Regions from separate parts of the Lysinibacillus sp. NPDC093197 genome, predicted to be linked through region 2. Evidence: predicted binding sites of a transcription regulator. Region 2 holds the regulator's gene; the other holds the start of a gene.
The links. Region 2 encodes LexA, which represses DNA repair genes until DNA is damaged. Its sites were predicted from a motif close to CGAACATATGTTCG; they were not measured.

Region 1 (15,689 bases), on a different contig from region 2:
GAACGCGTCAGAACAGCGGACGGTGAGCCAGTAGTTTATTGTATAGATAAATTACCAGCAAGCTTCCTGCCTACTGACTTTGTTGACAAAAAAGAAGTTTCACTTTTCTCTGCACTTGAACAATCGGGTAAAATTCATGTTGCCTATGCTGTAACTTATATTGATCCAGTAGGGTATCATGAACAAGCATCACCGATACTAAATTGTGGTCGTGAAACTGCTCTTTTAGTATTGAAACAGCTCCATTATGATGATAATGATCAAGTAGTGCTGTATTCAAAAAATTATTTCCGAGCTGATAAATTCAGCTTCCATGTAGTACGTAAACGGGTGTAGAACATTTCTAAATTATTTTCCTGCTAATTACAATACCTCGGGGGGTTAACAAAATGAAAAAACGTAAATTTGGTTTAGTATTATCTTCAGTTTTAGCTGCAAGTGCAATTCTAGGTGCATGTGGTGCGAAGGACGAAGAAAAACCTGCAAAAGACAATGCATCAGGAGACAAAAACACTGAGGAAACTTTCTCAGTAGCGATGGTTACTGACGTAGGTGGCGTTGACGACAAATCATTTAACCAATCTGCATGGGAAGGTGTTCAAGCTTATGGTAAAGAACACAACCTATCAAAAGGTACTGGTGGTTTCGACTATTTACAATCGGCATCTGACGCTGACTATGAAACAAACTTAAACAGCTTAATCCGTCGTGACTTTAACTTAGTATTCGGTATTGGTTTCATGATGGCTGATGCTGTTGAAGCGATTGCAACTGACAATCCAGATAACCACTTTGCATTAATCGATGCTGAAGTAAAATCTGATAACGTTGTAAATGTTCTTTTCAAAGAGCAAGAAGGTGCATTCTTAGCGGGTGTAGCTGCTGCTAAAATGTCTAAATCAGGTAAAATCGGATTTGTAGGTGGCGTAGATATTCCAGTTATCAATCGTTTTGAAGCTGGTTTCGTTGAAGGTGCTAAAGCTGTTAACCCTGATATCGAAATTCAACGCAACTATACAGGTGCATTTGACAAAGCGGATCTTGGTAAAATCGCTGCAAACAGCATGTACTCTTCAGGCGTAGATATTATCTTCCACGCTGCTGGTGCAACTGGTAACGGTGTATTCTCTGAAGCTAAAGAACGTAAAGCAAAAGATCCTGATGCAAACGTATGGGTAATCGGTGTAGATGCTGACCAATACGATGAAGGTAAAGTTGATGATAAAACAAACATTACTTTAACTTCTATGTTAAAAGGTGTTAACGAAGCAGTAGTAGATATTTCAAACAAAGCAAAAAATGGTGAATTCCCAGGTGGTACAACAGTTGTCTACGGTCTAGCTGAAGACGGCGTTAAACTTGCTGACTCTCGTGGTGCAATTCCAGCAGACGTACAAGCTGTTATTGACGAATATAAAGAAAAAATTTCTAGCGGTGAAATCGTAGTTCCAGAAAAAGTGGAAAAATAATTCATCTCTTAATCATCATAAGGGCTTTACAACTGCCCTTATGATGATTTTTCAATCTATCGTTATATTTTGACTATTTGTAATACTCTGTTTGGATATATTTTATTTTTATATTATTTTTCCATATTGAAATAAGATTATTATATTATCGTAACTTAAGATAATGATGGTACCAAGTTAATAGAAGAAAGGTTTCTAACGATGACCTTTCCTGTATTAATTTATTTTTCTGTTAGAAAATGCCTTACCTTTAGGTGAGGTTCAATACAGGTGTTTTTTTATTTAAAGAAATTGCAACGCTTTTGAATAAAGTTAAACCTTATGCTGGGCTGTATTGCAATAGAGGCAGGTAGAAATACACTAGAGTACAATTATTTTAGAGAAAATTGCCTAATAAGGGAGTGACAATATTGGAATACGTGATTGAAATGCTTGGAATCCGCAAAGAATTTGGTGATTTCGTAGCGAATAACAACATCACCCTCCAACTAAAAAAAGGCGAAATCCATGCACTACTAGGAGAAAATGGTGCTGGTAAATCGACTTTAATGAACGTCCTTTTTGGTCTGTATCAGCCAGAGGGTGGAGAAATTCGTGTTCGTGGGAAAGCTGTTAAAATTACAAACCCAAACGTTGCCAATGATTTGGGGATTGGCATGGTGCATCAACATTTTATGTTGGTGGAAAACTTTACAGTGACAGAAAACATTATATTAGGTTCTGAACCTACTAAGATGGGCGTAGTCAATATTAAAGACGCAGCGAAAAAGGTGCAAGCGCTTTCTGAGAAATATGGTCTAGATGTAGATCCTAATGCAAAAATCGAAGACATTACAGTTGGTATGCAGCAACGTGTCGAGATTTTAAAAACACTTTATCGCGGTGCAGAAATACTAATTTTCGATGAACCGACTGCTTCTTTAACGCCACAAGAAATCACTGAACTGATTCAAATTATGCGTCGATTAATCGCTGAAGGTAAATCAATTATATTAATTACGCATAAGCTGAAAGAAATTATGGATGTTTCCGACCGAGTAACAATTATTCGTAAAGGTGAAGGGATTGGGACGGTTGTTACGACTGAGACAAACCCTAATCATTTAGCTGAATTAATGGTTGGTCGTCAAGTAGAGTTTAAAACAGAAAAAATTGATGGAAATCCAACTGATGAAGTACTTTCAATTGAGAATTTAGTCGTAACTGACTATCGTAATATCAATAAAGTAAAAGGCCTTAACCTCACTGTACGTAAGGGTGAAATTGTTGGTATCGCTGGTATCGATGGCAATGGACAATCTGAGTTAATCGAGGCAATTACAGGCTTGCGTAAAGTAAAAGGCGGAATAGTGAAGTTTAACGGTAAAGATGTTACGAACATGAAACCTCGTAAAATTACTGAGGAGGGTGTTGGACATATCCCGCAAGATCGTCATAAGCATGGTTTAGTACTCGACTTCCCAATCGGTCATAATATTGCACTCCAAACATATTACCAACCGCCAATTGCAAAAGGCATTGTAATGGATTATAAAAAAGTATCAGAAAAAGCGAAGCAAATTATTAAAGAATACGATGTACGTACAGGTAATGGCGAAATGACGCCTGCCCGCGCTTTATCAGGTGGTAACCAGCAAAAGGCGATTATTGGTCGTGAAATTGACCGAAATCCGGACTTATTAATTGCGGCACTACCGACACGTGGACTTGACGTAGGGGCAATTGAATTTATTCACTCTCGACTTATAGAGCAACGTGATAAAGGAAAAGCCGTATTATTAATTTCTTTTGAACTAGATGAAGTAATGAATGTTTCAGACCGTATCGCTGTTATTTATGATGGTCAGATAGTGGATGAGTTAAATCCAAAAGAAACAACAGAGCAAGAGCTTGGTCTATTAATGGCGGGGCAAAGTAAAAAAAATAGCACAAATATAGCGAAGGAGGGGAACGACTAATGTCAAATCGTGTCATTAATATACTCGTTCCTATCATCTCTATTATTATCGGTTTAATTGTAGGTGCTATCGTAATGGTAGTCAGTGGCTATGATCCAATACAAGGTTATAGTGCTCTTTGGACAGGTATTTTTGGAGATTCATATTCAATAGGGAACACAATTCGTCAAATCACACCATATATTTTGGCGGGTCTAGCGGTAGCATTTGCCTTCCGTACAGGTTTATTTAACATCGGTGTTGAAGGTCAGTTAATTTTAGGTTGGCTTGCAGCAGCATGGGTAGGTTATGCTTTTGAACTACCAAAAATCATTCACTTACCGTTAGCATTGCTAGCAGCAGCAGTAGCTGGTGCATTTTGGGCCTTTATTGCAGGTTTCTTAAAAGCGAAATTTAAAGTCCATGAAGTAATTGCGACAATTATGTTAAACTATACAGCACTTTATATTGCGAACGCTGTTATTAAAAAATTGTCAGATGGTAGCTTTAAAACAGAACGTGTTCTTGAATCGGCTTCATTACGTTCTCCGTTTTTAAGAGAGCTTACAGACAATTCAAGTCTTCACTATGGGATCCTAATTGCACTTCTTATGGTAGTTGTAATGTGGTTCATTTTAGAAAAAACAACACGTGGTTATGAGCTAAAAGCAGTTGGCTTTAATCATAATGCAGCAGAATATGCTGGTATGAGTGTCAATAAAAATGTCATTTTAGCAATGACGATTTCAGGTATGTTTGCAGGTCTTGGTGGTGCGATGGAGGCGCTTGGTACATTCCAAAACGCATCGATTAAAGCTGGCTTCACAGGTATTGGTTTTGACGGTATTGCCGTTGCTTTACTTGGTGCCAATACACCACTTGGCGTAGTATTCGGGGCTTCGTTATTCGGCTCGTTAAAATACGGTGCTCTTAACATGCCAAATGCTGCAGGGATTCCTGAGGAAATCGTGTCTATCATTATTGCCTTAATTATCTTCTTTGTAGCATCAGGTTACGTTATTCGAGTAGGTTTACAAAAGTTAAGTAAGAAAAAGGAGGGACAATAACATGACCTTTTTAGAAATGTTATATTTCATCATCCCTTCTGCAATCCTATATGCGACACCATTAATTTTCACTGCAATCGGTGGTGTATTCTCTGAGCGTTCAGGTGTTGTTAACATCGGGCTAGAAGGTTTAATGATTGTCGGCGCATTTGTTGGTATTTTTGTCAATTTAGAGTTTGCAACACAATTGGGATCCGCAACAGTCTGGGTGGCAATGCTTGCAGCTGTTATTATAGGGGGGATTTTCTCCTTACTACACGCGGTAGCATCTATCACATTCCGTGCCGATCAAACGGTATCAGGGGTAGCTATTAACTTACTTGGTTTAGCGGTCACTGTATTCTTAGTAAAATTGATTTATGATAAAGGTCAAACAGATATGATTGACCAACCAATTCGTCGTTTTGCTATTCCATACTTACAGGATATTCCGTTCTTTGGACGTTTATTATTCCATGATGTATATAGCACATCGATTTTAGCCTTTGCAGTGGCAATAGGTGCTTGGTTTATTATTTATAAAACACCATTTGGATTACGCTTACGTGCAGTAGGGGAACATCCAATGGCTGCAGATACAATGGGTGTAAAAGTTAATAAAATGCGTTATATAGCCGTAGTTATTTCAGGAGCACTTGGTGGTCTTGGTGGTGCGGTTTATGCGCAAACAATTACACATGACTTTTCACACGCAACGATTGCTGGTCAAGGTTTCATGTCACTTGCAGCAATGATCTTTGGGAAATGGCATCCAATCGGTGCACTTGGAGCAGCATTGTTCTTTGGTTTAGCGCAAACATTAAGTATTGCAGGGAACCAAATTCCATATGTGCAAGAAATCCCAGCAGTGTATTTACAAATATTACCTTACGTGTTAACGATTTTTGCGTTAGCAGGATTTATTGGTAAAGCAAATGCACCAAAAGCAAGTGGTCAACCATATATTAAAGGCAAACGATAAGTCTAAGACAGCATGTTTATTCGTTGAACTACTAGACCGAGTCGAAAGAAATGAAGCGAGTAAACAAAAGACTGGGCAATCAAGCCCAGTCTTTTGCCTTATACAAATAATAATTTACAAGCTTATTTTCACTTTCCGTATACATACTTTGGATTCTTTTTGCAATTATAGACAATAGACATGTATAGTATTTGTAGTACATTGTTATATTAAGAAAGATAGGAGGGTTTCATATGTTTAAAACAATACCTTTTGCAAAAGGTGTCAATTTGCATATCCGACAAACGACCCAATTTAAAACAGTAAATTTCTCGATTAAATGGAGAAGAGCATTAACGGCCAAATGTGCGTCTGAACGTACGGTGTTAACAAATGTATTGCAACACAGCAATGCAAAATATACAACAACTGCCGCATTTCGTAGTTTTTTAGATGACCTATACGGGACAGTATTGTATTTTGATACATCGAAGCGTGGTAACGAACATACGGTATTGATGAATATGGAAACCGTAAACGATCAATATTTGGCTAATACCAGTGTCTTAAATGAAGTGTTAGGTGTAATGCATGCGGCAATTTTTGAGCCGAATTTAGAAAATGGTGTATTTAAAGAATCAATTGTAGAACGTGAAAAGAAAATGGTCATCCAACGTATTGAATCCATTTTTGACGATAAATCTCGTTTTGCACAAATGCGTCTGCAAGAAATATTACGTCCAAATGAACCTGCCTCTATTTCGGCAAATGGTACAGTAGAAGACATTAAAAATATCACACCGTCATCTCTGTTGGCAGCGTACGAATCAATGCTAACGACGGACAAAATTGATATTTATGTTGCGGGTGATATTAATGAAGATGAGCTTGTTGCAAAATTAAAAGAGGCTCTACCATTTAAGGACCGTATTCCTGAGGAAATTCCAACTGTATCGCCACAAAAACACCCACAAAATGATTATGTCCGTGAACAGCAAGAAATGAAGCAAGGTAAGCTGCATATAGGTTTTAGTACTCCTGTTCGATTTGGTGATGCTGATTTTGCAAAAATGCAGATTTTTAACGGTATTTTTGGTGGTTATCCACATGCCAAGTTATTTATGAATGTGCGAGAAAAAGAAAGCCTGGCTTACTATGCTTCTAGCTCCTATGCATCGCACTATGGCTTATTATTCGTTGTGTCAGGTATTGAGGCGAAAAATGAAGAAAAGGCTCTCAATCTCATTAAAGAGCAACTTGCTGTTATGCAAGCAGGGGAAATCACTGATTTAGAATTAGAACAAACAAAGGCGATGTTAACAAATCAGTTAAAAGAATCCCTTGATTCAGCGCGTGGTCAAATCGAAATTTTTGACCAATATAAAGATTTGCCTGAGGAGTTCTCTGTAGAAGCATGGGCAAATAAATGGCGAGCTGTAACGAAAGAAGATGTAATTGAAATGGCGAAGCAAGTGCAGTTAGAAGCGGTCTATTTCTTATCAGGAAAGGAGCAAGCTGCACAATGAAAACAATTGAATTCAAACAATTAGATGAAACACTTTACTATGAAAAATTAGAAAACGGCTTAGATGTATATATCTTGCCGAAAAAAGGCTTTTCAAAAACTTTTGTCACGTTCACAACGAAGTACGGCTCAGTAGATCGTACATTTGTACCGCTTGGTGAATCGGAAAGTATTACAGTGCCAGATGGAATCGCACACTTTTTAGAGCATAAAATGTTTGAAAAAGAAGATGGAGATGTATTCCAGAAATTTAGTGAATATGGTGCTTCAGCCAATGCATTTACTTCCTTCACTCGAACTGCATATTTATTTTCATCAACAGATAATATATATAAAAGCACAGAAACATTATTAAATTTTGTCCAAGAACCTTACTTTACAGAAGCTACTGTTAACAAGGAAAAGGGCATTATTGGCCAGGAAATTACAATGTATGATGACCAACCAGATTGGCGTCTATACTTTGGTACGATTGAAAATATGTATCATAATCACCCTGTGAAAATTGATATTGCGGGAACAATCGAATCAATTGACGGCATTACGGCTGACCATTTATACACGTGCTACAATACGTTTTATCATCCGTCTAATATGTTGTTATTTGCTATAGGTGCTGTCGAGCCAGAAGAAATGATGGCGTTCATTCGCGAAAACCAAGGTAAAAAAGAGTTTCCAGAGCCTACACCAATACAACGCTTCTTTGATGAAGAGCCAACAGATGTTGCCATTAAAGACCGTACATTACACATGGATGTTCAAAAGCCTAAGGTCTATATAGGTTTAAAAGCTCGAGAAACGGATTTGTCTGGTCGGGAAATGTTAAAACATGAGCTATCAGTACAAATTGCTTTAGAACTTATTTTTGGTCGCACTTCTAATTTTTATGAACGTGTGTATGATGAAGGTTTGATTGATGAATCGTACGCATTTGACTTTACTTTAGAAAATGGGTTTGGCTTTGCGTTAATTGGTTCAGATTCAACAGAACCAGATGCATTGGAAAAAGCGATTAAAGCTGAATTGGAAAAATACGAAAAAAACGCGCAATTTGCAAGTGAAGATTTAGAGCGCATTAAGCGTAAAAAAATAGGCTTTTTCTTACGTGCATTAAATTCAATTGAATTTATTGCAAACCAATTTACGCGTTACTCGTTTAATGATATGAATTTGTTTGATGTAGTGCCTGTCTTAGAAGAATTAACAATTGAAGATTTAACGCAAGCGTTTGCTTCTATTCAAGGAGAGTCTCAACAAACTGTGTTTAAAGTTTTACCAACAGAGAAGGGCGCCTAGTGAAAAAGTTTGCCCTTATATTAGGTGCATCAGGTGAGATCGGTCGTGCTATTTGCCACAGTTTGGCAGAGGACGGCTGGTCTCTCTATGTGCATTATTCAAACAATGAGCAAATGGCTCAAACATTATGTGAAACGCTTGTAAGTCGTTTTCCTGCTCAGGAATTTATGCTTGTACAAGGTGATTTTACAAAAATAACAGCGGCGCAAGCGTTAGCTTCCCAAATATTTAGTGTACAGGCAATTGTTTTTGCTAATGGTCAAGCGCATTATTCATTGCTAGAAGACACTACGGTAGAAGATATGGATGCATTATGGCGTGTTCATGTGCAAAATCCAATGCATTTAACGGCTTTATTATCCTCAAAACTCCGTACCCATGATGTGAGCTATGTGCTTTTTATCGGCTCTATTTGGGGCGAGGCAGGTTCCGCAGGTGAGGCACTTTATGCAACGGTGAAAGGCGCGCAGCATGCTTTTGTGAAGTCCTACGCCAAAGAAGCTGCATTGTCTCGCATTCGTGTGAATGCTATTGCGCCAGGCTTTATTAATACTTCGATGAATAGCCATTTAAGTGAAGAGGAATTGCAATATATTTTGGACGATATTCCTTTAGGAGCGGTCGGTCAAACAACGGATGTAGCGGAAATGGTTCGTTTCTACTTATCCGGCAAAGCAGACTATGTGACAGGACAAATAATTCGATTAAATGGTGGCTGGTACATATAATATTTCTTTTTGCACATACTACATGTGTAAAGGAGGAGGAAACATATGACCATTTTAGAAAACTGGCAAAAATGGACATCTTTTTTAGGACAAAACGTAATGCAAGCTGAATCAAGCGGTATGCCAAAGAAAATGATTCAACAGGCTGCTGTCCAAATTGGTGAGTATTTAGCGACTAATGTCGATCCTAAAAATGAACAAGAGCGAGTGCTGTCGGATTTATGGGGCGTTGCCTCTGATGATGAAAAACATGCATTGGCGAATTGTGTCGTAAAACTTGTGCAAAATAAACATGTGCAATAAAAAAAGAGGAGAGCTAATCTCCTCTTTTTTCTATTAAAAATCGATAATATTGCGGAAAAGGGAACGTATGTAAGTCTATTTCCAATACTACCAAAAAAAATTAGTAAGAAATTAAAAATAACGCTATAATTCCATGTATTCTAACTTTCCATTACATAAAAAATCAGCTATGATGGAACTTATAAAAGATTTTTTACGTTAACTAATAGGAAGGGAACGAGTGTGTTTGAGCGATTGGTACTTTGAATATGAAATTCAGGTGAATCGCCCTGGATTATTAGGAGATATTGCTTCACTTTTAGGGATGCTTCGAGTCAATATTATATCAATTAATGGTGTCGATGAAGATCGACGTGGTATGTTAGTGCATACAGACAATGATGAAGCAATTGAGCGTTTTCGTACAATTGTTTCGACAATGGAACATATCCACGTTACTAAATTTCGACAACCTAAACTCCGTGATCGTTTAGCTATCAGGCATGGTCATTATATTCCACGAGATGCAGACGAAAAAAATACCTTCCGCTTTGTACGAGATGAACTAGGTATTTTAGTGGACTTTATGGCAGAACTCTTTAAAAAAGAAGGTCATAAGCTCATTGGAATACGTGGGATGCCTCGGGTTGGTAAAACAGAATCTATTGTTGCGGCAAGTGTTTGTGCCAATAAAAAATGGATTTTCTTATCGTCTACAATGATTAAGCAAACTATTCGTAATAAGCTCGCCGGCGATGAATTCAGTGACAATAATATTTTTATATTGGACGGTATTGTTACAAGGCGTTCCGAGGACGAGCGACATTTGCAATTAGTACGTGAAATGATGAATATGCCTTCTATTAAAGTAGTAGAGCATCCTGATATGTTTGTTCAGCATTCTGAATATAAGATTGAGGATTTTGATTATATCATTGAACTACGTCATCACCCTGATGAAGAAATTACTTATGAAATAATGGAAAAAAATCATATGATGTCCGAATCCGATTCATTTGGAGGATTTAATTTTTAATTTGATATTAAAGTAGGTGTTATTAGTGGCAGAATTAGGTACTCGACTGAAAGAGGCGAGACTGTCTAAAGGCTACAGCTTAGACGATTTACAAGAAATAACGAAAATTCAAAAACGTTATTTAGTAGGGATTGAAGAAGGCAATTATTCAATTATGCCAGGTTCGTTTTATGTACGAGCATTCATTAAACAATATGCTGAGGCTGTTGGGTTAAATCCAGAGGAAATTTTAGAAACGTATAAAAACGAATTGCCAGGCACAAAGAACGACCAAGTTAGCCAATCGATGACTCAAACTTCAACTAGAAGAAAAGTTTCAAAAAGCCCTTCAAATAAAATGATGGAGGCTATGCCAAAAGTCATTGTTGCTTTATTTATTATCGTTATTATTGTTGCAATTTGGGTTCTTTTACAATCAAAAAGTAAAACTGGAACAAATGAATATGATGATACGACGCCAGTGGTGGAGTACGATAAAAAACCAAAACCAATTGATAGTGAAAAAGACAAAGCGGAAGAAGATAAAAAGGCTCAAGCTAATAAAGATAAAGATTCGACAGATGAAACAAAAGATGAAACACCAGATGAAAGTAAAACTGAAGAAGATGTTAAGCAAGCGATTTCAGCAGGCACAATCGAAGCAGATGGCGCTACAACTTCTTACACGTTAACAGGTGCTGAAACATTTAAAATACGCATTGAAGTATCAGGTCCTACATTTATTGGTATTCGCGACCAACAGCAACAGGAATTACTAGCAGATACGCGTGTTTATAACGCAGGTGAAGTTGTTGAGTTTGATGCAACAGCGCAAAACTATGCTCGTATTCGTTTAGGCAATTCAACTCAAGCTAAGGTTTATATTAATGACGAACTTTTAACGTACGCACAGCAAATCGTAACGCAAAATATTGTCGTCAATTTCAATAAAGAACAGTAGTCATCCTAATGATGACTACTTTCTTTCATCATGAAAGGTGTTAGAAAAATGAACATTCCAAATAAAATTACCATTTCACGTATCTTACTTATTCCGTTCTTTGTAATTGTTATGATGTTTGATTTCGGCTGGGGAACAATGAACTTATTTAGTGCAGAAATGCCAGTCCATCATTTTGTAGGAGCTCTTATTTTTATTATTGCATCAACGACGGATTGGGTAGATGGTTACTATGCGAGAAAGTATGATCTTGTAACGACGTTTGGTAAATTTTTAGATCCTTTAGCGGATAAATTACTTGTCTCTGCAGCGTTTATTTTAATGGTAGAGCTTGGTATGGCACCGGCTTGGGTGATTATTGTTATTATTAGCCGTGAATTTGCGGTAACTGGTTTACGTTTAATTCTTGCAGGTGGTGGAGAAGTCGTAGCGGCGAATCAGCTTGGTAAGATTAAAACATGGGCACAAATTGTAGCTATTGCAGCTGCTCTTTTACACAATACAATTTTTGTGATTTTCGGTATCCCATTTGATACAATAATGCTATATATAGCATTGTTCTTTACACTATGGTCTGGATGGGATTATTTCTATCTAAATCGACGTGTATTACTTGAGTCTAAATAAGAAAGGTCTTGTGAATCATGAATGCTGAAATCCTTGCAGTTGGCTCAGAGTTATTACTTGGACAGATTTCAAACACAAATGCAAAGTTTATTTCTAATCAGCTTTCTGAGTTAGGAATTAATGTGTTTTATCATACCGTTGTTGGCGATAATTCAAAACGGTTAGAGGAAGCAATAAGCATAGCGGAATCGCGCGCTGATCTTATCATTTTTTCAGGTGGTTTAGGCCCTACAAAGGATGATTTAACGAAGGAAACAATTGCTCGTCATCTTGGGCTAGATCTTGTAATCGATCAAGTTGCATTGTCATACATTGAGCAATTTTTTGCTAAACGAGGCATCTCAATGACGGAAAATAACCGCAAGCAGGCGCTTGTATTAGCAGGTAGCGAGGTGCTAGCTAATCATCATGGTATGGCACCAGGGATGATTTTGACAAAGGATAAGCGTACCTACATTTTACTTCCTGGACCTCCAAAAGAACTGGAGCCGATGTTCCAATTTGAAGCGAAGCCAAAGCTTGGTACAATGCTAAATGATGGCGGAGTCATAGTGTCTCATGTAATGCGCTTTTATGGCATTGGAGAAGCTGAGTTAGAAGTGCGTGTACAAGATATTTTAGATACACAAACAAATCCGACAGTTGCACCACTAGCTGCTGATGGAGAAGTAACTTTACGTGTAACAGCAAAGGCGCAATCAGAGCAGGAAGCCCAACAGCTTATTGCTGATAAAGTGGCGGAGATTCGTGCTATTGTAGGAGACTTCCAATATGGCATAAATGATGATTCACTTGCCTCGAAAACGGTAGAAATATTGCAAGATAATAAATTAACGATTTCTGCAGCAGAAAGCTTAACAGCAGGTTTATTTCAATCAGAGCTAGCAGAGATTCCAGGCGTAGGCAATATTCTTATAGGAGGCGTAGTGACCTATACAGAAGATGCCAAGGTAAAGCAGCTAGGTATTGACCAACAATTATTAGATACTTATGGTATCGTCAGCAGTGAATGTGCTGCAGCAATGGCTAGTGCAGTGCGTGAAAAATTTGGTACGAATATTGGTATTGGGTTAACGGGAGCGGCTGGTCCTACTGCACATGACCATCAGCCAGTTGGAACGGTATGGATTGGAATTGCTATAGGCGACGAAGAGCCAATAACATATTTACTGCATTTATCAGGTATGCGCAATACAAATCGTTTACGTGCGGTTAAATTTACATTTCATTATTTAATGCAACAATTAGAAGAACGAGGATATATGAAACGATTTTAATTTGCTAATTGGTTTAGTAAGGTAGAACCCTAGCTAAAGCAATGCATAGGCTCGAAAAAAATTGGGCGCAATTACGACTGGAGTGTAATTGCTAATAGTTGAAAATGGGAATTTGGATAGGAAAAACTTATCCAAATTTTTATTTTGGATTAAAATCGAATAAATGTTCGCTTTTTTCTTGCGTGTTCTCAAAAAAACAAGTATAGTAGAGATAGACAATAACAGTGAACAGTTTTGAAGGAGGAAAAATAATGAGTGATCGTAAAGCAGCCTTAGAACAGGCGTTAAAACAAATTGAGAAGAATTTCGGTAAAGGCTCTATCATGAAGCTAGGCGAAAAAACAGATTTAGAAATTGCTACATCTTCTAGTGGTTCACTAGCACTTGATGCCGCATTAGGCATAGGTGGATACCCACGTGGACGTATTATTGAAGTATATGGTCCAGAATCATCAGGTAAAACAACAGTTGCACTACATGCCATTGCGGAAGTACAAGCAAAGGGTGGACAAGCAGCATTTATTGACGCTGAGCATGCGTTAGATCCGATTTATGCTCAAAAATTAGGCGTAAATATCGATGAACTTTTATTATCACAACCAGATACTGGTGAGCAAGCGCTTGAAATTGCAGAAGCGTTAGTGCGTAGTGGCGCTATTGATATTATCGTTATTGACTCTGTTGCAGCGCTAGTACCGAAAGCTGAAATTGAAGGCGATATGGGTGACTCTCACGTTGGTTTACAAGCTCGTTTAATGTCTCAAGCATTACGTAAGCTTTCAGGCGCTATCAATAAATCAAAAACTATCGCTATTTTCATTAACCAAATTCGTGAAAAAATTGGTGTTATGTTCGGTAATCCAGAAACGACACCTGGTGGTCGTGCGCTTAAATTCTACAGCTCAGTACGTTTAGAAGTTCGTCGTGCAGAAGCAATCAAACAAGGTAATGATATTATGGGTAACCGTACGAAAATTAAAATTGTTAAAAACAAAGTGGCACCACCATTCCGTACAGCTGAGGTTGATATTATGTACGGTGAAGGGATCTCAAAAGAGGGCGAAACAGTCGATTTAGGTGTAGAATTAGACATCGTTCAAAAAAGTGGATCTTGGTACGCTTATGGTGATGAGCGTCTAGGCCAAGGACGTGAAAATGCAAAACAATATTTAAAAGAAAATCCTGCTGTTTTAGAAGAAATTGCAAATAAAATTCGTTCTTCTTACGGAATTGCCGCAACACAGTATACAATTGCTGCACATGATGACGAGGAAATGGATGAAGAGCTAATGCTTCTTCTTGAAGATGAAAAAAAATAAATATTGTTCTCACTTCTAAAGGAATGAGAATGCTTAAGATGCGACAAAATGCATCAAGAAGTTCACTCTAGTTACATTTTAATAAGTTGGTTAGAGCACACGTCGGCGACTTCTGCTGTAACGCATAGTACGTAAGACGAACAATCTACGCTAGTGAGGGTTGAGGCTTACAGAAGTGCTGTGCAGAAAGCGTGCGCCTACAAAGGAAATCAATCAACATAGCAATTCGCTTCACTCTAAATCGTTCTTACTCATAAGAAGTAAGAACGATTTTTTTGTTAGTTTAATAGAATGTAGCGATACTGGAATTGATAGATAGCTAACGTAAATTATAGATATAGTTATGAGTGCAATAGGGTATAAAATTTTTGATTGGACAGCTGACAAAGAGACGATATGTTCATTTGTCAAAGAAAGTTAAAATAATTGTATTAAGATGACGGTAATTGTGGTAATAATTGTATTGTAACCATCATCCTGATAAAAAGATTATTCATCGAAGAAGGCATTTTATCTAGCTCAAAAGTAACAGTTAATATATCCATCTAATGGATATGACTTACTTTTTTTGTTACTGATAGGCGAACAGATGCCCGTCTATCCTTGACAGAGCCTGAGGCTAGCTATACAATTAAATATGTATAATTTCTGAATTATGACTTTAAAATAGGCAGTACATTTTTTGTATGCGCCGACTGAAACTGTATTACCCAAATAGCAAGAGGAGGTGTTCATATGGATGGAATTACTATCATCTCCGCTTTGCTTGGACTCATCGTTGGTGCCGCTGTTAGCTATATCTACATGAAAAAAGTGAATGACTCAAAAATCACTGGTGCTAAACATGTCGCTGAAACAATCGTTGAAGAAGGAAAACGAGAGGCGGAGGCATTAAAGAAAGAAGCACTACTTGAAGCCAAAGATGAAACTCACAAATTTCGTACTGAAGCAGAAAATGACATTCGTGACCGTCGTTTAGAACTTCAAAAACAAGAGAACCGTTTATTGCAAAGAGAAGAGAATCTTGATCGCAAGGATGATGCTCTGAATAAGAGAGAAGCCAGCTTAGAGCGTAAGGAACAAGCTCTAGCTGAAAGACAACAGCATATTGAACAGATGGAAAGCAAAGTGGACGAGCTTGTTGCAGCGCAAAAAACAGAACTAGAGCGCATTTCTGCATTAACAAGAGATGAAGCTAAGACTATTATCTTAAGTGAAGTAGAGAAAGAGCTAGCGACTGATATTG
Region 2 (15,689 bases):
GAGCCATTTTTACTATCTTCTTCATTAGTAGGTATTATGGCACAACGCTTAGTGCGTAAAGTATGTCGTGATTGTGGAGAAACCTATGCATTTACGAATCACGAACTAGAAATCATGCAGAAAAACGGCATTGAAGGGGTAACACATGGCAGACGTGGAAGGGGCTGTCCTTCATGCAATCAAACGGGGTATCGAGGGCGTATGGCCATCCATGAAATTTTACCAATCGATCGGACGATTAAAGATTTGATTTTAAATCGTAGTGGAGATAGTGCTATTCGCGACTATATGAAACAAGAAGGCTATTACACGTTACTAGTAGATGGATTGTTAAAAGTTGTTGAAGGACAAACGACTACTTCAGAAGTATTACGTGTAGCAAATGTAGACTAGGATGTGAACTGTATGATGACAACATCGAGAAATATAGAAGAGCTTTTAACACGTTCATTTGAGGAAAAGGCGTCAGACTTACATTTAACAAAGGGGATTCCACCTGTATATCGCATCCATGGTCAGTTGGAGCATTACGGGACTGAACCGCTTACTTCAGAAGAATTACAAACGATGGTGAAAGCTATTTTACCTGACCATAAACTCCAAGAATTTCATGATAAAGGTGAAACGGATTTTAACTATTCATTGCCCGGGAAATGTCGCTTTCGTGTAAACGCCTATCATCAGCGAAATGAAATGACAATCGCGGCACGTTTAATTGAAGCAAAAATTCCGTCCATTGAATCGTTAAATATGCCTCAGGTGTTGTATCAGCTAGCTGAAAAACCACAAGGACTTATTTTAGTAACAGGTCCAACAGGTTCTGGGAAATCGACGACACTAGCTGCGATGATTGACTACATTAATGAAACGAAAGCAAAGCATATTATTACACTTGAAGACCCAATTGAGTATTTACATACACATAAAAAGTCGGTCATCAATCAACGAGAAGTAGGTGTGGATACACAAAGCTTTGCCAATGGTTTACGTGCTGCGCTACGTCAGGACCCTGACATGATATTAGTCGGTGAGATGCGTGACTATGAAACGATTTCAACAGCCATTACAGCCGCTGAAACAGGTCACTTAGTGATGGCGACATTGCATACAAGTAGTGCACCAACGACGATTGATCGTATTATTGATGTCTTTCCACCACATCAGCAAGGTCAAATTCGTGTGCAGTTAGCGAATGTATTAGTAGGGATTATTTCACAGCGTTTATTTATTCGAAAAGATGCAAAGGGGCGAATTGCAGCAACGGAAATATTAGTACAGGCACCGTCTATTGCTAACTTAATCCGCAATGAAAAGGTACACCAAATCCCAAGTGTAATGCAGACAAGCCGTGCGCTTGGTATGCACACATTGGAGTCATCCATGCAGCAGCTAATTGCAATGGGGAAAATTTCGTTGGAGGATGCAAGACCATATATGAATGCGGGTGAGTATCAGTGACCGTTTTTCGCTACAGCGGACGTACTAAAACTGGTACACACAAAAAAGGAATTATTGATGCAGTCAATAAAAAGGCAGCACTCGAAAAATTACGCACGCAAGGCATTAATGCGCGAGAACTGGAAGAGTCGAAAAGTCTTTTGCATAAAGAATTAAATCTCGGCGGTAAAGTGAAGCATCAAGATTTCGTTATTTACTGCCGTCAATATGCAACACTCATTCGCGCTGGGGTGTCAATCGTTGAAGCAACACATATTTTAGGTGTGCAAACGAAAAGTAAGCCACTAAAAAAGGCTTTGGAGCAAGTAGAAGAGGACATCCGTAGCGGTACTTCATTTTCAGATGCTGCGGCAAAGCATCCAAAAGTTTTTCCAGTGATGTTCGTTAATATGATGCGTTCTGGAGAGGCGACAGGTAATGTAGATGACACTTTAGAGCGGCTAGCAGGTACGTTAGAAAAGCAATTTAAAATTAAGAAAAAAGTGCAATCGGCATTAACTTATCCAGCTATTTTATCGGTGCTGACAATAGCAGTAGGGATGTTTTTAATGATCTTTATCGTCCCAACATTTATGGCAACTTTTGAGGATATGGATTTAGAAATGCCACTATTAACGGTTATTGTTGTCAGCGTGTCAGATTGGTTAGTTAAATTTTGGTATATAGTGATTGGCATGTTCTTGTTAGCAGTCATCCTGTTTAGGTATTTTTATAACCATAATAAGCTCTTTCATTACAATGTAAATTATGTGTTATTACGAATCCCTGTATTTGGCGTTTTAATGCAAAAAAATGTAATTGCTCGGATGACAAGAACATTATCCTCCTTGTTTAGTAGTGCAGTGCCAATATTACATGCACTCACGATTGTTGAAAAAGTTGTAGGCAATCCAGTTGTAGGAAAGGTTGTTTTAGAGGCACGCGAAAATCTTGAAAAGGGTGGCACATTATCAGAGCCATTAGAAAAAAGCTGGCTATTTCCACCTTTAGTAACGCAAATGACATCGATCGGCGAAACAACAGGTTCGCTCGATTATATGTTAGAAAAAATAGCCGATTTCTATGAGGACGAAGTCGATCGCTCAGTCGATACATTAAAATCGTTAATCGAACCATTAATGATACTCGTTTTAGCAGGAGTAGTTGGTGTAATCGTAGCAGCAATCTTCCTACCGATGTTCGCACTCTATGAAAGTATGTAAACAATTGATGATTTAAAGGAGGTGATGTAGAAAATAACTAGCGTCGTTACGGGTGTACGTGTTTTCGCACTAATTATAAAAACATTATTAAAGGAGGAACACACCATGTTCAAAAAATTACTGAACAAAAAACTATTAAAAAACCAAAAAGGTTTAACACTTATTGAGTTACTAGCTGTAATCGTGATTTTAGCGATCGTAGCAGCCATTGCGATTCCTGCTATAGGGAATATTATTAACAATTCACGTGATAAAGCGACAGTGTCTGAAGCATTAAATTATATTTCTGGTGCTAAATTAGCGAAAATAGATGATGTTTGTGGAGAATCAGATAAAGCATGTACAGACAAGACAACAGATATTAATAAGTATATAGAGGGAATAGAAGGTACATTTACAATTCAATTAAATGGTAATAATTGGGAAATAACTTGGAGTGAATTAGAGATTAAAGATACTACAAAATATCCTTTTAACAAAACAGGTACATTTACAGAAACAGCATTAAAAAATAGTTTAGATAAATAGAATTAACCCTCCCAACTCACTCAGAAGCGTAGCCAATACTGCGCTTCTGGTTGGGAAATGGATGGTTAATGTTTAGACACTTCATTCAGTCAAAAGGAGGCATCTTTTCACATGTTTAAAAAGAAAAAAAATTCGCATGTGTCGATTGAAATTAAGGATTATGTTTTGCGTGCGCTTGTGGCAAAAGGTGCTGATCCATCGCAGTGGAAGGGCTATGAGTTGCCATTGGCGCAAGGAATAGTCGAAGGTTCAATAATCAATGATGAAATCGTATTGTTTGAGATGATGAAAAATCATGTTGCCAAATGGGCAGGCAAGAAGCAAAATGCTCGTATTTTTGTACCGGATACATCCGTGTTGCTAAAGAGCTTTGAGCATCCGCATAATGTTGAATCAAAAGAGTTAAAAAGCTACGCTGAAATGGAGCTTGGGCAAACGATTCATTTACCATTTCATGAGCCACTTATAGATGTTTATGATCCAACACCGAATGATGGACAAGCGATGTTATTTGCGGCTCCATCAGAAGAAGTAAATAAAACAATCGGGATGTTGCTCGATGCTTCGCTAGAACCGCAAGCTGCCGATATTCGAGCGTTATGTAATATTCGTCTATTAGAGCATATGCAATTACTAGAAATAGACAAAACATATTTAATAGCAGATTGGTCTATAAACGAATTGTCGATTAGTATTTATTCGTACGGTCAACTAGAGTTTTTACGCTATCAATCGTTTGAAACAAACTTAGCAAAATGGCAACCAAAAGAGCAGGAAGAGTTTAATTACTCTTTCCATTTAATAGATGATCAAGATAATTATCAATTGACACTAACGGATCAAATTCTTGAAATTGATCGTATTATGAACTTTTTTAAATTCTCGTTACATAAAGGTGAGAAAAGTGTAGATGATATTTTCCTTTTAGGTGATAATCCTTTATTGCCTACGATTACTGAGTTTCTAAGTAATAATTTCACGACGCCCATTACGGTGTTGAATGATGCCATGGTACAAAAATCATTCCCTCAATTTTCTGAGAAGTTTGCGAGTCTAATAGGGCTGGCTTTGAAGGAGGTACACTGATGGTACCTGAAATTAACCTCTTACCGAATTTAGAAAAACAGAAATCAGCACCAATACTCTTATATATATTAATTATTGTACTCGTTGGTATCGTTTTAGCATTCATGATAATCCAATATTTCCAGGCGAGAGGCGAGATTACGAAATTAAATGCACAGGAAATAGAGTTGACGTCACAGCAAGAGCAGCTACAAATAGAATTAGATGGTATACGAAATATGAATGCAGGGTCACTTGAGCAATCGGTTCAATTTGTCAATCATGTAGCTTACCCTGTGACACCATTAATAGATGAGACGCAAGCATTATTACCAGAGCAGACGTATTTACGGAATTATAAATTTGGTGAAACAAATATAGAAATTACCGCTGATTTTGAAACGATGTCAGCTATTTCAAACTATCTTGATAAACTAAACGTAAGCCCTTATTTCACTGATATTCAAGTTGGAACAATAGAAAATTTTGAGTTATCGATTGGGGAGCAGAGCGAAGTAAATTTGAAGGATAAATATCAGGAATTACCGCGTTATTCGGTAACCATTACGTTGGCAATTGATTTTATTTATTTGGCTGGAGGTAGAGAATCATGACAAGCAGCAAAAACTCAGCGATTCTTCTGCTTACCGCATTAGTCGCAGCATTGTTATTTGCACTCTATTACTACTTATTAACTCCTAAATTGGAAGAGGTAGAAGCGAAGGAACGAGACGTTAGTGCACTTCAACAAGAAATTGCATCAATTCAAGAGCAAATTGCTGCATTAGATATGGTACAGCAATCACATGGTGTAAGTGTGCTTTCTTTGCGAAAAAAAGTGCCTCAAACACGTGCCATTGAAGGCGTTATTCGAAATATCGAAGAAATAGAAGCAGTAACAGGAACACGGGTTGAAGCTGTAGAATTTAATAATTATGATTCACTCGTGATGGATTCTTCGATTATTGACCCAAACTCACCAGCAAATGAGGAGCAAGCGGTCACAGCACAACAACCTACTGAAAATAGCGAGCAAGCAGATAGTGAAGAAGGGGATAATGCATTACCAACGTCTACTATTGCTAAAGAATCATTACCAGCAGAATTGAAATTAGTGACGTTTAGTATTGATGTTGTTGCTATAGATACGAAGGCAATGCTTGAATTTTTAAAGGAAATTGAAAAAATTGAACGTGTGATGAAAATCGACACATTAGATATTACATTAACTGGGGAAGAGGCCGTATTCGAGGAGGATGCAGATTCATCCATTAAAGCTACCGTTCAGGTAACAACCTTCTATTATGAAGGAGAACAATGAAGTAAAGGCGCGCATACTCCAATGTATGGGCGCTATGTTAGTTTAGGAGGCAATAAAAATGGAAATGGCTTATACAATACTAGTATTTGTATTTGGACTAGTTTTTGGATCGTTTTTTAATGTTGTAGGCTTACGTGTGCCGCTAAAGGAGTCAATTGTTAAGCCGCCTTCTCATTGTACGAGCTGTCAAAGACAATTAACGGCAATTGATTTAGTGCCCGTTTTGTCCTATGTTTTTTTAGCAGGTAAATGTCGCAGCTGTGGACAAAAAATTTCGTGGATTTATCCACTAATGGAGTTGTTAACAGGTGTATTATTCGCCTTTTCATATTGGCAATTGGGCTTTAGTGAAGAGTTTATCGTAGCGATATTATTAATTTCATTATTAGTAATCCTTGTCGTATCGGACTTTGCATATATGCTTATTCCTGATAAAGTGCTTTTGTTTTTTTTGCCATTATTAGCTATTGGACGTATGCTATCGCCATTAACGCCTTGGTGGGATAGTATCGTAGGTGCCGTCGTTGGCTTTGGCATATTATATGGTATCGCTGTTGTATCACGTGGTGGTATGGGCGGTGGCGATATTAAATTATTCTTTTTACTTGGACTTGTACTTGGTACAATAAATACATTATTGACATTATTTGTAGCGGCGGTAATTGGTATGATTGTCGGGATAATCGTGCTCAAAGTACGGCAACAAGGTCGAAAAACGCCGATTCCTTTTGGACCATCCATTGCTTTAGCTGCAATTATCGTGTATTTCTATGGGGATGTCATAATTGATTGGTATGTAGGATTATGGTAAGGGGGTATATGGATGAAACCGATTATTGGTATTACAGCATTTGCAGAGGACGATTTATCGTCAAGATTGAATGTAGCCTATAGTAAAAGTGTCATTGAGGCTGGTGGCATTCCACTTATTATTCCACTAGGGGTAGAGGAAGATGTAGCACAAATTTTATCGTTGACGGACGGCTTATTATTATCTGGTGGTCATGATGTGCATCCATTTGAATTTGGAGCGGAGCCTCTACCGAAGCTAGGACAAATACATCCAGAACGAGATAAGGTGGAACTTGCCTTAATTCATGCGGCTTTTACAAGGAAAATGCCAATTTTGGGGATTTGCCGTGGCATGCAAATACTTAATGTTGCGTTAGGTGGAACTTTATACCAAGATATTGATAGCGAATATCATAGTAGTAAGCTGTTAAAGCATACGCAACAAGCAGCTCGGGGTGTTGCTACACATTATGTACAAATTACGCCAGATACGTTGTTAAAATCAATTATCGAGGAAGAAAAAATTGCTGTGAATTCATTTCACCATCAAGCTGTAAATGTATTAGCAGAGAAGCTAATCGTTGCAGCGAAATCGAGTGATGGTCTAGTTGAAGCGTTCGTGCACGAAGACTATCCGTTTTGTTTAGCAGTGCAGTGGCACCCAGAAGAACAAGCAGTTGTAGGGGATTTAGCTGCACAGAAGCTTTTTACAGCCTTTACTGAGGAGAGCTTAAAATATAAAAGAGAAGCATGAGTGCTTCTCTTTTTTGTTTGATAAGTATGAGAATGCATTAGTGTACACGGCGATATAAGCCGACTACTTGTCCTAAAATTGAAACTTGGTCTACAATAATCGGTTCCATTGTAGCGTTTTCTGGCTGTAAGCGGAAATGATTTTTTTCTTTGAAGAAGCGTTTAACTGTTGCTTCATCTTCTTCTGTCATTGCAACGACAATATCACCATTATCAGCTGTTGCTTTTTGCTTAACGATGACTAAATCACCATCAAAAATACCCGCCTCGATCATCGATTCACCCATGATTTCTAACATAAATAGTTGATCTTCACTTGTACCGTAAATATCAGGTAATGGGAAATATTCGTCGATATTTTCGATGGCAGTAATCGGTGATCCAGCTGTTACCTTACCAACAAGCGGTACATGGATGACGCTTTGCTTTTGAATTGAATCTTCTGGCTCTAAAATTTCAATGGCACGTGGCTTAGTAGGGTCTCGTCGAATAAAGCCCTTTTGCTCTAAACGAGCTAAATGTCCATGAACCGTTGAGCTTGATGCAAGTCCAACTGCTTCCCCAATCTCACGTACAGATGGCGGATACCCTTTTGCACGTACTTCTTCTTTGATAAACGCTAGTATATCCTCTTGTCTTTTCGAAACTTTTTTCATGATTGCTCACCTCTTTTTTTATATCATTCTTCTTACTATCTTCTTACTAGATAGTATAGCAGAATGCGAACACTTATGCAAACATAGGTTCGAAAAGTGTTTGACAAAAACGTCTGTTCGCTTTATCATAAGAACATACATTCCGAACAAACATTCTTAAAAGGGGATATGATGAATGAATTGGTTTAAAAAAAATACACATATTTCAATTTTATTAGGCGCATTTTTACTATTTGCAGGTTATCTTGTTATAACTGATCCTGGAGACATTACTTACACTGAAATTTATATCGAACATGGCGATAGCTTATGGTCGTTAGCTGAGCAATACCGTGGTAAAATGGGTATGGACGACTGGATAAAACTTGTGAAAGCCGAGAACGAATTACATAGCGTAAAAATAGTTGCTGGAAAATCACTCGTTATACCAGTAGTGGGTGACAATCAGACACCCACCAATTCAATTGAAATTGCGAGAAGTGAAAGATGATGAATAAACAACGAACGGCTGTAATTTACTGCCGTGTGAGCACCGAAAAAGAGACACAAAGTTCTTCATTGGAGCGTCAACAAGAAGAATTACTTCGTTATGCTAAGGAACAAAACTACGATGTGAAAAATGTTTTTTTGGATAAGCATAGTGGGTATGATGTTGAGCGCGAAGGATTACTTGAAATGCTCGATTATATTAAAGAAAAAGAGATACACGCATTATTTGTGCAAGATGAAACGCGTTTAGGGCGTGGTAATGCACGAATGGCTGTACTTCATTTATTGCAAAAAACGGAAACAGATGTTTTTTCCATGCGTGATGCAGGGCCTGTACAATTGAATGAGATGGATACGATGTTGCTCGAAATTTTAGCTATTGTTGAGGAATATCAACGTAAAATCCATAATGCGAAAATTCGTCGTGGTATGCGCCGTGCAGTAGAAAATGGCTATCGTCCTGAACATAACCTTTCCAATCGTGGTAATCCAAATGGTCAGGAGCGTAAGGAAGTGCCTATAGAAGAAATTGTGAAGCTACGAAATCGGGGCTTTACCTATGAGGAAATTGCTACGACACTAAGAGGTCTTGGCTTCGATGTAAGTAAGGCAACCGTACATAGGCGTTATCAAGAACATCAAGAAAGGTTAGCGGGCAATTAATTTGCCCTGCTAATCTTTTTTCATGTTTAAAAACACTCCTGATTGGAAAATAAGCTGTCCAAGTAGGTAGGAGGGCAAGATTAATTTCATGTTAAAGCTACCCATTCCTCTTGCAAAATAGCGTAATAGTATTCATCCCACCAACCGTCACCATATGGTATGCATTTTTTAAAAAATCCTTCACGTTGCATACCGATTTTTTCCATCACTCGGTAGGAGGCAATATTTTCAGGCTGGCATGTAGCGATAATTCTATGAAGCTTCATTTTCGTAAACCCGTAATCCAATAGGGCGTGCGCTGCTTCTGAAGCATAGCCTTGACGATAATATGCAGGATTCAACACCCATCCAATTTCATATGTATGTTCGCCAAAGTAGGGATGGAAAACTAGATGACCAATGACTTGTTGCTGATCATGTAAAACAATAGCAAAATGTTGTGCTTGCTCACCGCTATTATCTGTTATAAATTTTTGTACCTGTTCTACAGTTAAAACACCTTCTGGCATATAGTGCATCACCGATTTATCAGACATATAACTATAAACAGCTTGCAAATCTTGTTCTTCAAATTTTCGGATATGTAATCGTTGTGTTGTGATGTTCACCTTATTTCCTCCAATAAAGTATAAATTTTTTCCTTGTATAATTAGTTATACACGACTAACATCTGGAAGTCATGTAAATTATGGCTAAGAAGTGTTTTTAAGGGTTGGTATAACTGCATTTTAAGGGAAACCATGCTATACTTTGCATACTGAAGTGATAAAGGTATTGAAAGGTGTGTAACAATGTTATCAAAAGAAAAAATTAATCGAATTAATGAATTAGCAGCAAAAGCAAAAGCGGGCAACTTAACAGAGGAAGAAGCGAAAGAGCGTACTTCTCTTCGCAAAGAATATTTAGATACATTTAGAGCGTCAATGCGCGATACGATTGAAAATGTTAAAGTTGTCGATGAAGAAGGTAATGACGTTACACCTGAGAAGGTAAAACAAGCGAAAAAAAATAAATTTTTAAATTAATATGTCACATTTAATCCAGTACTAGAACATTTGGATTTTCTATTGTTATAGCTGGATAATATTCATCATTCAATTCTTACATTTTAAATGGCAAGTTACAAAATGATGATAAAGTATGACATAAATCTTAAATAGTATAACAAAAGCATTGTTTTCTAGGACAATGTTGACTAAACTGTAGTAGAACAATATATAGGACGAGAAAGGATGTCACAACATAATGACTCAACATGCGGATCAACTAGCGATTAATGCTATCCGAACATTGTCAATTGATGCAATTGAAAAAGCAAATTCAGGTCACCCAGGCTTACCGATGGGGGCAGCGCCAATGGCTTATACGCTTTGGACAAAACAACTTCGCCACAATCCGGCTAATCCAAAGTGGTATAACCGCGATCGTTTCGTACTTTCAGCAGGTCACGGCTCTATGCTTTTATATAGCCTACTTCACCTTGGAGGTTACGGCCTTCCAATGGAAGAAATTCAAAACTTCCGTCAATGGGATTCATTAACTCCAGGACATCCAGAATACGGTCATACTGTTGGAGTAGAGGCAACTACAGGTCCTCTTGGACAAGGTATTGCCATGTCAGTTGGTATGGCAATGGCAGAGAGTCATTTAGCTGCTACTTATAATAAACCAGGACATGATATTGTCGATCACTATACATTTGCACTTTGTGGCGATGGCGACTTAATGGAAGGTGTTGCAGCTGAAGCGATTTCATTAGCTGGTCACTTAAAACTTGAAAAATTAATCGTATTATACGATTCAAACGATATTTCATTAGATGGTGATTTAGAAAAATCATTCTCTGAAAACGTACAAAAACGCTTTGAGTCATATGGCTGGAACTATTTAAAAGTTGCTGATGGCACAGAAGTAGAAGCTGTTAACAAAGCAATCGAGGAAGCGAAAAAATCTACTGGCAAGCCAACACTTATTGAAGTGAAAACAGTAATTGGTTTCGGTTCTCCAAACAAGTCAGGTAAATCTGATTCTCACGGTGCTCCACTAGGTACTGATGAAGTTGTATTAACAAAAGCAGCATACGAATGGGCGCATGAACCATTCCAAATTCCTGCTGAAGTATATGATACGTTCAATGCAGCTGCTGAAGTGCAAGGTGCACAATCAGAAGCGGCTTGGAATACGAAATTTGAAGCATACAAAGCTGAGTTCCCTGAATTAGCAACTCAATTCGAAAATGCTATGAATGGTAAGTTACCAGAAGATTTTGCAGCAGAATTGCCAGTATATGAAGCAGGTAAATCTGTAGCAACACGTTCTTCTTCAGGTGATGCTATTAATGCGATTGCGAAGAAAACTCCATCATTCTTTGGTGGTTCAGCTGACCTTGCAGGCTCGAACAAAACGACGATGAAAGGCGCAGGCGATTTCTCAGCAGACGATTATGCTGGTCGCAATATTTGGTTCGGTGTGCGTGAATTTGCAATGGGCGCAGCAATGAACGGTATGGCTCTTCACGGTGGTCTAAACGTCTTTGGTGGTACATTCTTCGTATTCTCAGATTACGTACGTCCGGCTGTTCGTCTTTCTGCATTAATGGGTCTTCCTGTAACATATGTATTCACACATGACTCAATCGCTGTAGGGGAAGATGGCCCAACACATGAACCTATCGAACATTTAGCTTCATTACGTGCAATGCCAAATCTTTCTGTTGTACGTCCAGCAGATGCAAATGAATCTGCAGTTGCATGGGAGCTTGCTGTATCTTCTGAAAACACACCAACTGTATTAGTATTATCTCGTCAAAACTTACCAGTGCTTGACGCGTCAATTGAAACAGTTCGCGAAGGTGTTACAAAAGGTGCTTACACTGTATCACCTGCTTCTAAAGAAGTAGCAGATGCAATTATAATTGCAACAGGTTCTGAAGTTTCACTTGCTATCGAAGCACAAAAAGCATTAAAAGCTGATGGTATGGATGTAGCAGTTGTGTCAATGCCGTCAATGGATCGCTTCGAAAAACAAGATGCAGCTTATAAAGAATCAGTTCTTCCAAAAGCTGTGACTAAACGTCTTGCAATCGAAATGGGTGCATCATTCGGTTGGCATAAATACACTGGCTTTGAAGGAGACGTTCTTGCTATCGACAAGTTCGGCGCTTCTGCACCAGGTGAATTAGTAATGGAAAAATACGGTTTCACAGTAGAAAATGTTGTAACGAAAGTAAAAGCGCTATAAGATTTGGCTATAATACAAAATACCGCAACGCTCTAATTGAGCGCTGCGGTATTTTTTTGAGTAATTTATGAGTAATCGCCGATATAAGGGCATGAATCGCCGATAGCACGAGGGAAATCGCCGATAGAACGTGGCGAATCGCCGATAAAACTCAGAGAATCGCCAATGAAACAGCACAAATCGCAGGTAATCTCGTGACACTCATAATATTACTTGGCCAATCCATTTTGGAAGGCGTAGACGACGGCTTGTGTACGATCTTGAACATCTAATTTGGCTAAAATATTGCTGACATGGGTTTTCACAGTTTTTAATGCGATGTATAAGTCGTCGGCAATTTCTTGATTTGCTTTGCCCTTTGCCATTAATAGAAGCACTTCCATTTCCCGGTCAGTTAATTGTTCATACAGTGGTGTGTTCGAACCGTAGCGCATACGGTGCATCATTTTAGTTGTGACTTCTGGCTCCAAAACGGTTTCCCCACCGATTGTTTTACGGATGGCGTCAGCAATTTGCTTAGCGTTGGATGTTTTTAAAATATAGCTGACCGCGCCAGCCTCCAAAGCCGGATATACTTTGTCATCATCTAAAAAGCTTGTGACCATCATAATTTTCGCTTCTGGCCAGGCTTCTAATATTTTGGCAGTCGCTTCTGCTCCTGTCATTACAGGCATGACATTGTCCATTAAAATAATATGGGGGCGAAGGGCGAGGGCACGTTCTACAGCCTCTGCACCATTTTCTGCTTCACCAACAACGGTAATATCAGGCTGTGCTGACAAGTAGGCAGATACGCCAATTCTGACCATCTCGTGGTCATCCACTATTAATACTTGTATCAACTTCAACAACCTCCTTCTGTAGGGGAACTTTTACCTCTACAATTGTACCTTCTCCAGGAACAGAAACAATTTTATACGTACAGCCAATTTCAACCGCTCGCTCGGCTATATTTTGTAGTCCATAGGAAGTCGATTTATCAGCTTCCACATCAAAGCCGAGGCCATTATCCTGAATACGTAATATCGCTAAACCATCTCGAGCAACAAGAAGTAGTTCAACCTCAGTTGCTTTAGAATGACGCAACGTATTTGATAAAGCTTCTTGCGCAATGCGGAACAAATGATCTTCCTCTGCCTTCGATAAAGACATTTCCTCTAGCTCATATTCAATATGAAAATATACTTTTTGTTGAAGCTCGATAATTAATTCCTCTAAGCCTTGGGCGAGTGTTTTATTGTGCAGTGCAACAGGACGTAAATGTAATAATAATGCCCGCATTTCAAGCTGTGCCTGCTGTACAATTTTTTCTACTTGCTTTAAGCTTTTAGCATTTTCATCGCTTTCTGTTAGAGCAGAAAGTAACATGGAAGCGGCAAATAATTGCTGTGAAACGGAGTCATGCAGTTCACGTGCAAGACGTTGACGTTCGGCAATAATGCGCTCTTGGATGACTTTATCATTCGCTTCCGCGCGTTCATTGGAAAGTCGCTGTAAACTTTTTCGCTGTGTATCGATTAGCTCGCTCGTTTGAACAAGTGCTTTTTTCAACGGTTTCGGTAATGCCTGTTTTTTTGGAAGAACGAAATCTGGCTCGATTAATTCCTTCACAAAGCGAGTAGCTTGTGCCTCTCGCGCTCGAGCTGTCATACTAATCCAGCATGAAATGATGAAACTAAGAGCAAACAGACTTATTAAAATTACGCCACCTAGCGGCATATTATCATAATTTTGTTGCCATAAAGGTTGCCAAACTTTTTCATTTGGTTCGCCCCAGACAGCAAAGAGAAGGCCGAATGCTGCACCAATTAATATGAAAAATAAAGTAAATACTCTTGAAAGAAATGCAATCATTTACGTAGCACCTCCAAATCTCCTAGCCATGTAGCAACGTGTATAACGAGGGTACGCTTTGCATCTTCATGGTTGCCATCTGAGAACACAATGCTTTCATTCAGGAGCCGCTGTGGACCGCCTTGTAGACACGTAAATTCACCAAATAACGTCGTGTAGTGTAATCGAAATGGAATTTCATAAGGAACATATATTTGCACTTTGCCAATTCCTTGTCGTATTGTAACTAGACTTGGGCCAGCAGGTAAAATCGTTTGGGTTGTATCGATTGTAATGTCACCAGCAAGACGTTGGATTTGTACATCTTGCCATTTATAGGCATCGACAGGTGCAGGTATTGTACCAAATAGTTCATTTTTATTTGCTGGAAGCTTTTCGAATTCTAATGTAACGATTTTCGGTTCATTTTCTCGTTGTAAGTATTGATAGAGCATGTATAAGAGCAAAATAACGATAAATAGGCGCAAACTCCACATCGTAAAGAGGGAGATGGCGATAAAGAAAATTCCAGTCCATTTTAAAAATCGTATGTTTTTCGAAAAGCTTAAATAGAGCAATACAGCTCCAATTATTAAACAAAAAGCGCCACCATTATTGAAAATTGTGAGCTCTACAAAAACGAGTAAAAAGAAGCATAGTACCCAAAATGTAAGTTTATTTGTTGTAAAGTTTTGCAAGAGGGTCACCCTTCTTTCTACTAAATTTATTTCTGAGGAATGTCAGATTCCTAGTAATGAGCTTCTACCATCGTTTTGATGGCGTTTGGTATTATAGCAGCATCAAGTGCATTCGGATAATGGGCAGAGTGCTCTAATGTGATAAATTGTTTACCGTTTGGTGCATCTATAAATTCATAGTATTGTTGTGCTAATTCATAATTAGTCTGTTTATCGTATTTACCTTGAATAAAATATACAGGGACATCGATACGCTTTACAGACTCAAAAAAATCTGTCTTAATGATTTCTTTTTTTAGTTCGGTGCTTTTGATAAGGCTAAATTGTGGACCTGAAATAAATGATTTATATAAATCCTGTAGTGAGTAATCAGGGGAAGTAAACGCCCCTTTTATTAAATTAATGACATTCACTTTTTTTATTGTATTATCATAATAATTCATGCCTTTATATTGATTGATAAGATCGCTAAATCGATCTTCATCTTCTGCAAAATACGGTCCTTCTCCTAAAGTCTCTAATACTTGGAGTGTCTTCTTATCATCATTAGCAATAGCTTCACCCTTTAACCAATTATAACCAAGTTCTTGCCCTTTACTACTGCTCGTTAATTGTGCTATGCCCATATAGGCATGAATTTTCTCTGGATAGTTGGCTACTAATTGAGTTCCAATCACTGTACCAAAAGATTGACCAATGACAAATATTTTTTCTTGATGATAAGTTTCTCTAATATAATCAACGATAACATTCGCATCATCTGTGAATTGACTAAGGTTCATTGTAGAAATAGATAAATCTTTAGTATAACTTTTACCTGAACCCCTTTGATCATAATACACAGCAACACAATGATCGGTTATTTCCGGAAACAATGTTCGAGCGCTTACGCCATATGGGAACGGCGAGCCTGGTCCACCATGTAAAAATAAACAAAATGGTTTGTTCTTATCTTTACCTTCAATTAATAGAAACTGTTTGTCTCCATTTA

Region 1: a site for LexA is predicted at 13,281-13,294, ahead of recA (recombinase RecA). Genes of this name have one in related genera too.

The regions. Positions count from the first base shown of each region.
Region 1 is NZ_JBIVOH010000005.1:79,084-94,772, reverse strand. Features, by position in the region: gene ACIP9G_RS14485 (GntR family transcriptional regulator) at 1-336, shown strand, start outside; gene ACIP9G_RS14480 (BMP family lipoprotein) at 390-1,469, shown strand; gene ACIP9G_RS14475 (ABC transporter ATP-binding protein) at 1,880-3,427, shown strand; gene ACIP9G_RS14470 (ABC transporter permease) at 3,427-4,473, shown strand; gene ACIP9G_RS14465 (ABC transporter permease) at 4,475-5,434, shown strand; gene yfmF (EF-P 5-aminopentanol modification-associated protein YfmF) at 5,668-6,939, shown strand; gene yfmH (EF-P 5-aminopentanol modification-associated protein YfmH) at 6,936-8,234, shown strand; gene ymfI (elongation factor P 5-aminopentanone reductase) at 8,234-8,962, shown strand; gene ACIP9G_RS14445 (DUF3243 domain-containing protein) at 9,008-9,265, shown strand; gene ACIP9G_RS14440 (DUF3388 domain-containing protein) at 9,492-10,280, shown strand; gene ACIP9G_RS14435 (helix-turn-helix domain-containing protein) at 10,297-11,220, shown strand; gene pgsA (CDP-diacylglycerol--glycerol-3-phosphate 3-phosphatidyltransferase) at 11,269-11,847, shown strand; gene ACIP9G_RS14425 (competence/damage-inducible protein A) at 11,865-13,124, shown strand; gene recA (recombinase RecA) at 13,376-14,443, shown strand; gene rny (ribonuclease Y) at 15,179-15,689, shown strand, end outside.
Region 2 is NZ_JBIVOH010000002.1:779,147-794,835, reverse strand. Features, by position in the region: gene ACIP9G_RS09820 (GspE/PulE family protein) at 1-393, shown strand, start outside; gene ACIP9G_RS09815 (type IV pilus twitching motility protein PilT) at 409-1,458, shown strand; gene ACIP9G_RS09810 (type II secretion system F family protein) at 1,455-2,660, shown strand; gene ACIP9G_RS09805 (prepilin-type N-terminal cleavage/methylation domain-containing protein) at 2,766-3,188, shown strand; gene pilM (type IV pilus biogenesis protein PilM) at 3,300-4,274, shown strand; gene ACIP9G_RS09795 (PilN domain-containing protein) at 4,274-4,867, shown strand; gene ACIP9G_RS09790 (potassium transporter) at 4,864-5,574, shown strand; gene ACIP9G_RS09785 (prepilin peptidase) at 5,633-6,385, shown strand; gene ACIP9G_RS09780 (gamma-glutamyl-gamma-aminobutyrate hydrolase family protein) at 6,398-7,120, shown strand; gene lexA (transcriptional repressor LexA) at 7,158-7,775, opposite strand; gene yneA (cell division suppressor protein YneA) at 7,951-8,265, shown strand; gene ACIP9G_RS09765 (YneB family resolvase-like protein) at 8,262-8,927, shown strand; gene ACIP9G_RS09760 (GNAT family N-acetyltransferase) at 9,014-9,535, opposite strand; gene ACIP9G_RS09755 (DUF896 domain-containing protein) at 9,719-9,952, shown strand; gene tkt (transketolase) at 10,173-12,167, shown strand; gene ACIP9G_RS09745 (response regulator transcription factor) at 12,377-13,009, opposite strand; gene ACIP9G_RS09740 (sensor histidine kinase) at 12,984-14,021, opposite strand; gene liaF (cell wall-active antibiotics response protein LiaF) at 14,018-14,707, opposite strand; gene ACIP9G_RS09730 (alpha/beta fold hydrolase) at 14,749-15,689, opposite strand, start outside.